DNA from 3 places in the Dysgonomonas sp. HDW5A genome. Region 3 is predicted to be linked to each of the others. Evidence: riboswitches for the same ligand, from Rfam matches in the RefSeq annotation. Region 3 holds a riboswitch; each other region holds the start of a gene.

Region 1 (4,282 bases), 360 kb from region 3:
TTGTTTTTATATTAGTTTATATTCAATATATCTCCTTTATAAAAGGTATAAACTCAATTATAAAGGAGATATTGTTTTATTCTAACAGAAGTAATGAAAAGGTATGTGACCTTTATTCATTTATCAGACTGAATAATTCTTCTGCAGCTAAACGTGGACCTTCTTTAGTTTGACCGTCAATAGCAAGAGATGTATGTATTTCACCGATCTTAACTTGGTTCTCATTCATCTTTGTGAAGTATTGGCGAACTAATTTCTCCGCAACTTCTCTTTCCTGAACAGGTCCGAATGGGTTTGCAAAATAAGATTTTACTAAACCAACCTCAGTTGTAGTTCCTTTCGCTTTTCTTGCTCCGTCTTCAAAAACCTCGATAGCTTTATCCAGATTATCGAAAAATTTAATTTTCTGATCGGTCTCAGTATAATTATTGGCATAAAGCATATAATCTACTTTGTATCCTTTCGAAATAACTTCATAAGTTGAAACCGGAATAGTTACACGGGCATTTACTTTATCCGGATTTGTATATATTCCACGGTCTAATTGTTGATAAGCGTATGAAGGATCAAGGTCATCCACACGGACAAATGCTCCGATCTCAGTACCATATCCTTTTACCGAGCCATCGGCTTCGATATTCAAATAACCCATGTCATCGAAAATGATACGCATGTGTCTGATATATTTTTCATTCAGGTTGCGGAATGCCTCTAGGCTTTCAGATTTTCCGGCACCACTATCACCCATGATGATGATATTTGATTCTTTTCCGTTCTTCAATGCAATGTTTACCATCGCACCGTGTATTGGTAAACGACCATTCTCCATTTGCTTCACATTGTGAAGTGTAAGGAGCATTTTTTTCATATAACCGAAGTAGTCGATATCATCGCAATAGTTTGCATATCCGATAAGGATGTCATTCTGTTTGTCTTTGTAGTAGAAAGTACGTTTTTCTTCATGACCGTCGGCATAACCAAATACATAGATCATATCGGGTTTCTTACCGATATAACTGCTTGGTGTTGCTAATTCGAAAAGATTAGACAAGCCTAAACCGTGATCGATAAAGTCTTTGTGGAAATAAACAAATGTAAGCATATTGCCAACCCAGGCAGGGAATACAAACCATTCATCGTCATTCAAAGATATATTTGCAACGGGATTCGAAGAGTGTTCCTGAAAAATTCCGTCACGTGTATTTCGCTTAGTATAAGTAATCAATGGTGGTTGAAATATCACAGTACTAATAAATGGCACTGCCGATAGTCCTTTATATTCAATAGGACAATTCCATGATACTTCGTCATTCAGGATAAGACCGGCATTAGCCCCTGCAATCAGTTGACGATATACTCTGTGTTGGAATCCCATAACCGTTTCTTCGATGCGGCGATAGGTTGCAAGGATAAGGTCGTTGAATTGAGAATTTGCCTGAGTAAACCTAACATCTTGCAAACCTTCGCCAAGGCTCGAGTTGCGTACAATAGAGATGCGGTCTAAACGTCTCCAGTATGAATATAATAGTTCGATAAGTTCAATGAAAAGATCTTTATCTGCGAAGCAAACCGAATATCTATTGTCTACTTTTACTATCTCGTTTTCGTCACAAACTGTTAGAAACTTGAATACTTGAACAAGTGATTGAGCAAATTCATCATCTTTATTATTGAAGTATTTAATATAATAGTCATATATAATGACGTTATCTTTCTTCAATACCTGAATAAATGAGTCGATTACTTTTTTAAAACCATAACTATTCAAAAGTTTCTGACGGTTGTCACAATATTTCAGCGAGAAATTAATCATCGCTTTTCCTCGACTGATTGTAAATTCGTTTAGCATTGTTTATTCGGTTTTGTTTATAATTTTAGTTATTAGAATCTTTTTTGATAACACTGAGGGTATATTTCATCTTATACAAAATCTATTTCCAAATTTAATCATTTTACTTGTATTAAAAGAATTGATAAATGACTAATTTCTGTTTTCAAATTTAGCATCCTTATTCAATTGTTTTACTTACGGATAAAAGTGAAAATTTGTCGTTTATTTTCTTCAGGCAATCAAAGCAAAGACAATTTCCGTATGTGGTCTTGATGTATTCTCTGACTCCTTTCTCCAGATTTAATTTTGTGCAGTTACACAATTCTATCTGATCCACTCGACAGGTGAATGTAGAAGAGCAACTAGGACATGTTTTATCCATTCTTTATATTTTTAAAGGTCAAATGGTTTATTTGAATGATGTGTTGCATTAACTTTATTTCCCGAAAGTTGTTTGCCTGTACTATTTTCGGCAGGTCTTCTGACTTACTTCATTTCTAAACACCCTTCCCATCCTTCAGCTGGCAGTTATCAGTTATCAACAAATTTGTTGTTTACTGCTTTCTGTTCACTGTTTGCGACAGTGGTTTGAGTATTGTCTAGAAACTCTTAATGAAGCTTACAGCAGCGGGTCTGTTCCGGATTTTCACCGGATTCCCTTTTCATTATTCCATCGAGCATTGTGATAGAATAACACCAAAAACAGTTGTAAAGATAATAAAATGTCTGATTGATGTTAGCTAAAGAAACAAAAAAATCTTTCCTAAATGAAGGAAAGATCTTTTGTTCCAAGAATGTGCCTATAGGAGAAGGAGAGTCCTATATAAATTGAGATATTATGGAATGTGTTTTCCGGGCACAGCTTTAGATTTCGAGTTAGTAATTGATTGTTTGTTATATATCTGTTTAATATATTCTATTTTAATGCAAATTAAGCCATAAAGCATCAAGCAGGCTATAACCAAAATCTCTTTTTTTTCTCAGATTTGCTATTTAACTATATATAATAAAACAGCCCTCTCTCGAATATAAGAAAAGGGCTGTTCTATTGTATAAGAATCTTTAGTTTAGAATTTTAAGCTTATTCCTCCAAGGGCATTAATTCCTTGATTGGTATAGCCGTAATATCTTTCATATTTTTGGCTCATAACGTTGTTTGCTTTCACATAGAATGATAGCCAGTCTAATATGTTATAGCTTCCTTTGATATTTAGCTCATTGATATTGTTCATATTGGTTGAAGCATTGTTTACATATGTCTTACGTCCTCCTTCGAATATGTAATTAACTGAGAACGTGAGATTCTCGATAAATGAAAAATCAGCATTAAAATCAAGAGTGAAGCTGGGCAGTCCCCATGCTTCTTTTTTGTCAGGGGCTGTATCGGTTAAAGTATATTTGCTGACACTGTAAAAGTGAGTCAGAGCTTTTAAAGAAAGATCGGTATATGGGATCAATTTTGTTTTTAATGCCCCGCCAAAATGTCCGGCACCTAAATTTGCATACATCATTTCAGATACGTTACCCCATGATGGTGATTCGTTTGGAACAAACAGGTGTTCGTCTTTCGTATATTTATAACCGCCGAAGATGTCAAACTCAAAACCACTTATAACTCCCGATCTTACACCAATTTGTGCGTCGTATAATGTTTGAGAAATAAATACACGTGATGCGGGGTTGATATATCGATTCACACGGTTCATTTCTACAACATTATTGTCATTTATGCCTCCATCTACATTGAAATACAATAAACTTTTTTCATCGAAGTTCCAAGATGTTTTGATTGCCGGAGCAACTACAAATTTGTTCTCAATGTCAGATGCCCAATTTATGTTAGCACCTAAAGACAATTGAAAATTTCCACCTTCTATACTATAATATGGCTTAGCTTTAAAAATAGTCAGATTATGAAACGGATCCTTATCTAACAAAGGAAGAAAGTCTGTATTGCTAAATGTTTGGAAAAATATACCTCCTTCTACACCGGCTTTATGATCTGTTTGCAGGGGAGCTGCAATGTTAACCAAGGCGTCGAATATACTTCCCGAAATACCGTCATAATTTACATTGGGGCCATATTTAGTAGAGAAGTTATTGTATTTTACATTTGCAGAATAATACAATGCATCGTTTTGTTCTTTGGATGTTATTCCTGTTTCAGCTTCAATAACATTAATATTCTGATTGTTCTTCATAAAACCTTCATAAAGAGAAGGATCTTGATCCGCCGCACTGAATATGTAGGGATTGCCATAATAGTTAAAGGTGTTATTAAAGAATGATCCGTTCACATGCCATGTTAATGATTCAAAGTCGTGGCTGTATTTTGCTTTTATCAGATTCTCCATGTTTTTAGCTTTGGCTTGGTCAAGAAGAGAATTTGGATTTAGGTATTTTATTTTACCATCAGTAGAATTGTGGGTTGCAAAAATATCTAACCGGTCA
Region 2 (4,282 bases), 1.8 Mb from region 3:
ACCTTTTGTTATACTCTGGTAAGCATAAGTGCAACTAAGTGTTATACTTAAATAACGTTGCATTATATATTTACTATTAATGCCAATCAGTAACTGAAAAGTGTTACGAAAAAGTGTCATTAGCTACAAAAAGTAAACAATAAAGGTGACAAAGTTGACTACTGAATGTTACTTTTTGATATTTGTTAATTCGTTGTTTATTAGTGATTAATAGTTGAAAAGGTTACAAAAGTAACAAAAGTGACAATTTTTTTACGAGTTCTTTTTTTCTTTGTCTAGCTATTCAATGATCCTTATATAAATAGATAAAATAATTCAATAACTGATTCGGATTATTGCTTAAAATAATTTTGGTAACATAATGAAAAAAATAATAGTACTGGTATTGGCATGTGTCTCGTTAATAGCTTGTAAAGAGACGTCAAAAACGAAGAATGAAAGTGATTTTCAGATGGCAGGAGATGCTCTGGCAGTAAAAGACAGCATTGCAGGTTCGGATTCCCTTTTTAATAATATGGAGTGGATAGATGAAGAGCTTTATCCTAAAAGCAAGGATTTACCTTTGTTTGTATTATCGACAGGTATTTTTCATGGAGATGAAACTTCTCCCGTAATGATACATAAAGGCTGGTTTGGTATTTTTCGGGATAGAGGAAAATATTATATTGCACCTACTACACTTACCATTCAAAAAGCTTTTGATGTTGTTTTGGATGAAAACGAACACAACTCATCAGAGTGGACAGGGTGGGAAGTTAAGACTTCTCATATTGATACTTCTTTGGTCTTGATAAGTAGTTCGCCTCGTTTGTCATCTCACGAGATAAAGACAATACCATTAGACAAAGATTTTATTGAACCGAATGAGAAAATGACATTTACATATAATGGCTCATCGTATACACTATATTCAACAGGTGATTTAAAACCTGCTGAGTATAATAAAGATGAAATGATTGTAAGTAATTATAAACTATATATCAAGGGGAATAAGGACGGAAAAGAAATAAATCAATTGATAGCATCTACCCCTACCTTTGAAGATGCTATATTTAGGGTATTATTTATAGGTGATATTGATAATGATGGCTTTCCAGATTTGGTCTTAAATACGACATATAATTATAATCTTTATAGACCAACGGTTTATCTTTCGTCATTTGCCGACAAAGATCAATTAGTCAAAGTCGTAGGTTTGCATGAAAGTGTTGGCTGCTGAAGCAGAAAGAACTTAGCAGGAGATATAGATAAAATAAATGACTTATATTTGTAGCATCGTTTTGGTGTTATTCGGTCACATTGCTGAAAGAATAATGAAAAGGGAATCCTGTGAAAATCGGGAACAGACCCGCTGCTGTAAGCTTCGCCAACAGTTCTCGAACAATACTCTATACCACTGTTTCTTAATATGAAACGGGAAGGATGTTCAGGATGAAGTAAGTCAGAAGACCTGCCAAAATAAATGAATTCGGATGCTTTCGGGAAACAAAGCAAAGAATCTTAACTATAGATGTTTACGATTGGTAAATATTCTGTCATTATTTTTACATATTGTCATTTTATGGGGTAGGAGAGAATTATAATTTTTCTTTTTTATAACTTGTACCGCTAATTTTGGATAAAACAGAGTAAAGTTAAGCAGATTATATAGTATTGATTTAATAGTAAAGATATTAGTAGGTAAAAATATTAAATAGGTCTTGGATCTTTATAGTAATAAAATGAGAAAAATTTACGAACAATTTGTAGCTCGCGAAAAGCTATTAAATAAACAGTATGGTGAAGCATACTATAAAAGACAACATCAGCGAGGAAAGTTAACGGCCCGCGAACGTATTCTGTTATTGTTCGATGAAGGAACATTCGAAGAAACAGATGCTTATACACCTCCAGTAGGAGGCGGTTCGTTTGGTAAATCGGTTGAAGCTTTAGGTGATGGAGTCGTTACCGGATACGGATCTGTAAACGGAAGATTGGTCTATGCCTATTCACAAGACTTTAGTGTATTGGGAGGCTCATTGGGTATTTCGCATGCCGCTAAAATTGTAAAAATACAGGATATGGCTCTAAAAACCGGAGCACCTGTTGTCGGGCTTATTGATTCGGGTGGTGCCCGTATTCAAGAGGGGGTAAGCAGCTTGAATGGTTACGCTGATATTTTCAAACGGAATGTAATGTCATCGGGGGTAATCCCTCAGATTTCAGTAATAATGGGACCTGCTGCTGGAGGTGCAGTATACTCTCCAGCTCTTACCGATTTTATATTTATGACGGCTGACACAAGCTATATGTTTGTAACAGGTCCTAATGTGGTAAAAGAAGTTCTGAACGAAACAGTATCTACCGAAGATTTAGGAGGTGCATCTGTTCACGGAACTAAATCGGGTGTTGCTGACTTTGTTTACAATGACGATGAAAATACGATCTTGGGAGTAAAGAAACTTCTTTCTTATCTGCCATCCAATAATATGGAGAATCCTCCACTGATACAATCGGAAGATCCTGTCAGCAGGGTAGAGGAGAGCTTGAGAAATATCGTACCCGATGATCCCGATAAACCTTATGATGTAAAAGATATTGTAAAGCTGATTGTCGACAAAGGCGAATTTTTGGAAGTTGCCGAAAACCATGCAGCCAATATATTTACAGCATTTGCCCGTCTGGATGGTCAGGTGGTAGGTATTGTAGCCAATCAGCCTAAAGTAATGGCTGGTACATTGGATATTGACTCGTCCATAAAAGCGGCTCGTTTTATCAATATTTGTGATTCATTTAATATACCTATTATAACACTGGAGGATGTTCCCGGATTTTTACCCGGAACAGATCAGGAGCATGATGGTATTATTCGTCATGGAGCGAAATTACTATACGCATATACTTATGCAACAGTTCCCAAGATTACAGTAATCTTGCGTAAAGCTTACGGTGGTGCATATATCGTAATGAATAGCAAAGGTATTGGTGGCGATTTTAGTTTTGCATGGCCTACAGCCGAAATTGCAGTAATGGGACCCGATGGAGCAATTGCCATCCTTTACAGAAAAGAGTTGAGCGAATCGGAAAATCCGGTGGTGCTTAAAAAGGAACTGACTCAGAAATACAGGGAAGAGGTAACCAACCCTTATATTGCTGATGAAAAAGGATTTGTAGATGAGGTTATTGATCCGGCTCTGACTCGCCATAAAATAATCAGATCTTTAAAGACTCTCGAAAGAAAGACCGAATATAAGCCAAAACGCAAACATGGCAATATGCCTCTTTAATTTGGATAAGAATCAAGATGAAACAAAAGAATAAGATAAAATCAATATTAATAGCCAATCGTGGTGAGATAGCTATTCGCATAGCTAAGACTGCCAAAATAATGGGGATTACTGCGGTGGGTATTCGTACACTTAAAGAGCCCAATGCTCTTTATTTGTCGGCAGTAGATAAAGTTGTCGATTTTCCCGATATAGATAATGGCGGTATTCCCGAATTTCTGGATATAGAATCATTGGTGTTATTAGCCAAAAGAAATCATATCGATGCTATTCATCCGGGATATGGTTATCTGTCTGAAAATGCACAGTTTGCAACTCGTTGTACCGAAGAAGGTATTGTATTTATAGGGCCTTCGCCCCGTATTATTCAAAATATGGGTGATAAGGTAATTGCCAAAGAAATAGCTGCAAAAAATAATGTTCCTATGTTGGGTGGAAGCAATGGAAGTGTTGATACACTAGAAGAAGCATTGGATGTTGCCGAAAAGATAGGTTTTCCACTTATCATAAAAGCTTCTGCCGGAGGTGGTGGACGTGGTATGCGTGTGGTTTATAAGAAATCGGAAATGAAGCAGATGTATTTCTCAGCTTCATCTGAAGCCCAAAATGCATTTAATAATCCGTCGGTATTTATTGAGCGTTTTTTGGAGAATCCCAAACATATCGAATTTCAGATAGTGGGTGACTCACACGGAAATGTAATCCATCTCGGAGAACGTGAATGTTCTGTACAACGCAAACATCAAAAACTGTTAGAGGAAGCTCCATCACCTGCTCTATCCGAAGAACTTCGTGAAAAAATGGCTACTGCTGCCGTTTCTCTAGCGAAAGGTGCAGGATATATCAGTCTGGGGACAGTTGAGTTTCTGCTTGATAAACAAGGTAATTTCTTTTTTATGGAAATGAATACCCGTGTTCAGGTAGAGCATCCTGTTACGGAAATGATAACAGGTCTTGATTTGATCGAATTGCAGATACGGATAGCCAATGGCGAAAAACTTCCTATTACTCAAAGT
Region 3 (4,282 bases):
GTGGTAGTGCCTGCAAATTATAACTGCCCCGGACAAATTGTAATATCGGGCACAAATGCAGGTATCGATAAAGCTTGCGAATTATTAAAAGAGGCTGGTGCTAAACGTGCTCTAAAACTTAGTGTTGGTGGTGCATTCCACTCTCCATTGATGAATCCGGCTAAAGAAGAATTAGAGAAAGCAATTAACGAAACTGAATTTTCGGCTCCTATTTGCCCTGTATATCAAAATGTAACAACAGTTGCTGAAACAGAACCTGCTACAATCAAGAAAAACCTGATTGCTCAATTGACTGCTCCTGTAAAATGGACTCAATCGGCTGAACATATGATTGCTGACGGTGCTACTGAATTTGTAGAACTAGGACCGGGATCAGTTCTTCAAGGTCTTGTTAAAAAGATCAATAAAGAAATTGCTACCAGCGGAAAACAATAAGATCAAAATCGCAGATTATTTATTACTCTGCTTACACTAAATAATAAAAAAGGCATCCCGAAAGAGATGCCTTTTTTTATTTCAACTGAAATAAACTTTTTATTTTAATATTGGACTTCCTACAGGCACAATATTTTTACCGAAAAAGCTATTCAAATATTTTGCTGCTAATACATAGAATGTAAGCAACGATATAGCCAACTCTGCATAAGCTGCTACCGCATGCCATACATGACCACAACCAAAAGAGTCTAATGCTAGCCCTAAGAATAAGACTACAATTAGAAGTAAAAGAACAAACATCGCTTTCGACATTTTAAGTCCTGATATAGTAAAGATAATTGTCAATATCATATACCCGACAAAAACAAAACCCAATTGCTTTACATCTACCGCCTGTGCCAATGTATCCCCAAAACAACCAAGCTTGATCAACCAGCTCATAGCCATACCAATCCAGAATAAGCCGTAGGCACTAAAGGCTGTCGCTCCAAATAAATTGTTATGCTTAAAATCAAATAAAGAAGCTATTAATTGTGCAATACCACCCAAAAATATAGCCCAAGGTAATACCAAAGAAAGACCTGAAGTCAATTCCATCTTTTGAGATGATGCTACAAGTGTTACAATCGCCAAACCAAACAATCCGAGTGTGGTAGGATCGGCAACTTCAATTTTCACGTTTTTTGTTTCCATTTATAATTTTTAATTGAAGGCGCAAAAATAGCAAATATAAAGTTACAGCAACACTCCAATCATAGAATCTATAAAGCACGCCCTCTTATCACGTTTACCTATGTTGCTTATTCTACAGATTACGTTCTCTCAAAAAAGTTGATTCCATAAGATTATGTTTGAATTTTATTCATAAAACTGAAAGATAAAGGAGACATCCAACAGAGCGATATACGACACATAATTTTCTTTTTGGAAAACATTTTTCAATATTGTTAATAACTAATTTTCCATTTTGAACAACTTTCTCATTTTTTATTCACAACTTTGTTATTAATTATTGGTGTCATTGATCCGTTGTCTCGGATAAATGATGAAAAGGGAATCAGGTGTAAATCCTGAACAGACCCGCTGCTGTAAACTCTACACCGGTCTAAGAACAAATCTCAAACCACTGTTGAAAAACGGGAAGGATGTTCTAAAAGACAGAGTAAGTCAGAAGACCTGCCGATAAAATAATAGTTTTGTCTTTCGTGGATTAAAGACAATTCAGCACAAAGTAAAATTCAGTTTTGATTATTTAATTGGTATTTATATACATCATCTCACATTCGGGGATGTTTGTTATGTATATTCCGTTATCTACAAGTCTGTATTTATACTTACCCAACAATCCGAAAAAGCGAAAAAATTTTACAGAAGCAAAGCTTCATAAATAGGAAGTACAGAAAGTATCTTAAGTTCACAGAACTATTTATTGCTTTGACAAGTAAAATATTGATAAGCAGATATTATTCTGGAATAGATAATAAATAGGCCTGAGACCTAAATTAAATAACAAACTAAAAAATTACAATTATGGAAAAAATATGTCCACGTTGTTCGACATCATTCAGATGCAGAGAAGACAGAGTTGAATTATGCAATTGCTCCAAAACCAATAAAGCGATAGGTTTACGCGATTATGTTAAAGATACATATGATGGATGCCTTTGTCCTACATGTCTTGAAGTAGCAAACAGCACATTTTATAATATTGGAATAAATCCTAAATTTCTAAATAAAAAAAAGACTGTTTGACTGTTTGAAAGAAACATTGCATTTTACCGAAATAACGAAAGGCACTCTTGTATAAGAGTGTCTTTTATTTTTCAAGAAAAGAGTATATATAAGAAGAATCCGCATAAATCTTCGAATTTATTAACAAACGAAATCTAAAATTAAAACTTCTATACCCTCTACAACATCATTTAATCCTTTTTAGGACAATGGGGCTCCTGCACTACAAAGAGGCTAAATGAAATTCTGTACTTTTATCAACCTTATACTGATCTACAGAATTCTCTGTTCAGCAATAGAAATATTTTTATGAAAAATCAACTAAACGATGAACTCGTTGCGGCTATCCGAAATAATGTATCAGACGATATCAATATAGCGAATCTCCTTATGGACATACTTTCGATGGGTAAAGAAGCAGTCTATCGCCGGCTGAGAGGAGACGTTCCTTTTACTCTTGAGGAAGCATTCCTGATATCTTCGAAGTTATCTATTTCACTGGATAATACTGTAAATATAAAAAATTCGAAACATGCATTCTACGATTTAGATTTAGACTTGAACCTGAACGAACAAAAGAATCCTCTCGACTACTACTGTGAAAAACTGGAACATTGTATTCGGCTATTTCAAAAAATGCATAAATCTGAGGACTCCAAAGCACGACTGGCGATAAACAGTTTGCCTTATATGTTTTATCTTCCTTATCGGCATATTGCCAAATTTCGTTTATACAGGTGGATATATCAAATGCAGGCAACCCCTCATATGGGAACTTATAAGGACATGGTGGTTCCTCTAAAAATTTCAGATACTGAAAAAAGGTTTGTAGCCGAACACAGACACATTTCACACACAACTTTTATAATGGATCAGAATGTGTTTAAATCGTTCATTGGCGATGTCAATTATTTTTATAAACTAAATTTATTATCAGATATAGATGTCAAACTTATCAAGAATGAATTAATGGAGATGATATCTGAACTTGAATCTATAGCTGCAAAAGGCACGCAGAGAACAGGGACAGAGGTAAGCATCTATATATCGAATATCGACTTAGAGTCTTCCTACATACATTTCGAATACGGGGGTAGTGAAAATAGTTTCTTAAGGGTATTTTCCATCAACATTATAGACTCTCAGAACCTGACTGTTTGTAACATCCAAAAAGAATGGATAGACTCTCTTAAAAGGTATTCTACCTTAATTTCGGAGAGTGGAGAAATGGAACGTATCCGGTTTTTCAATCAACAACGCGATCTAGCCCTTAGCATGGGAAATACATAAGTAAGGAAAGTCGGGACTAAAATTAGTCCCGACCTTTTTTCAATCTACATATTGATATTCGAAAAGATATCCTTTAGCAAACAAAGGTTAGTTAGATAAATTCTTGTTTAAAGAGAAGGTGTTATTTTCTCCAAATGTTTGAGATATATTTCTTTTGAATGGTCTATCTGTGGATTTTTCATCACATCATAAAAATGAAAGCTCTCTATTCGAGATAATCCTATAAACTGATTCATTTGATGAAATCCAAACATGACCCCATCATCCACACTGTGTTGTCTGAAAAATTCGTCTTCAATTGTAAAAGCTTCTTCCGGAGCATTCCACGTTGTAGTCAACATATACTTTCTGCCATGCAAAGCCCCTCCTGTTCCATAATTACGTGTAGGGTTCGCCGAACGTCTACCATCAGACACATAGATTTTTTGATGACCTTCGGAAAATACACGGTCAATATATTCTTTAAAGCCAAAAGGTAACTGAAACCACCAGATAGGTGTATGATAAATAATTACGTCTGCCCAAACAAACTTTTCGACCTCTTCGCTCAAATTATACTCGCTATTTATATCGGTAAATTTGATTTCATATTCTCCACTATTTTTAAAATAACCGGCAGTCCAGTCTGATAATGTTTTATTCAGTTGACCTTCCGATTCGCCCAATTTTTGACCTGCATTTATTACAAATATTTTTTTCATAACCTTAATATTGATCTTTTTTATAATTACGATACAAAAATAGAGAGGATTAATTAATAATCAAAATAATATAATTCATATATTTGTATCACAATTATAATATATAAAATTTATGGTAAATC

Evidence for each region. A riboswitch is a leader RNA that binds a small molecule or an ion and turns the genes downstream of it on or off. The one in region 3 is predicted to bind cobalamin.
Region 1: linked by a shared signal. The riboswitch ahead of G7050_RS09685 (cysteine-rich CWC family protein) and the one ahead of G7050_RS11155 (cysteine-rich CWC family protein) in region 3 are both predicted to bind cobalamin.
Region 2: linked by a shared signal. The riboswitch ahead of G7050_RS03725 (acyl-CoA carboxylase subunit beta) and the one ahead of G7050_RS11155 (cysteine-rich CWC family protein) in region 3 are both predicted to bind cobalamin.

Annotation. Positions count from the first base shown of each region.
Region 1 is NZ_CP049857.1:2,321,179-2,325,460, forward strand. It holds gene G7050_RS09680 (phosphoenolpyruvate carboxykinase) at 113-1,849, opposite strand; gene G7050_RS09685 (cysteine-rich CWC family protein) at 2,010-2,213, opposite strand; cobalamin riboswitch at 2,285-2,547, opposite strand; gene G7050_RS09690 (hypothetical protein) at 2,899-4,282, opposite strand, start outside.
Region 2 is NZ_CP049857.1:893,843-898,124, reverse strand. It holds gene G7050_RS03730 (hypothetical protein) at 362-1,219, shown strand; cobalamin riboswitch at 1,265-1,473, shown strand; gene G7050_RS03725 (acyl-CoA carboxylase subunit beta) at 1,722-3,266, shown strand; gene G7050_RS03720 (acetyl/propionyl/methylcrotonyl-CoA carboxylase subunit alpha) at 3,284-4,282, shown strand, end outside.
Region 3 is NZ_CP049857.1:2,676,997-2,681,278, reverse strand. It holds gene fabD (ACP S-malonyltransferase) at 1-435, shown strand, start outside; gene G7050_RS11160 (acetate uptake transporter) at 535-1,131, opposite strand; cobalamin riboswitch at 1,435-1,637, shown strand; gene G7050_RS11155 (cysteine-rich CWC family protein) at 1,969-2,190, shown strand; gene G7050_RS11150 (hypothetical protein) at 2,479-3,459, shown strand; gene G7050_RS11145 (NAD(P)H-dependent oxidoreductase) at 3,567-4,160, opposite strand; gene G7050_RS11140 (LysR family transcriptional regulator) at 4,273-4,282, shown strand, end outside.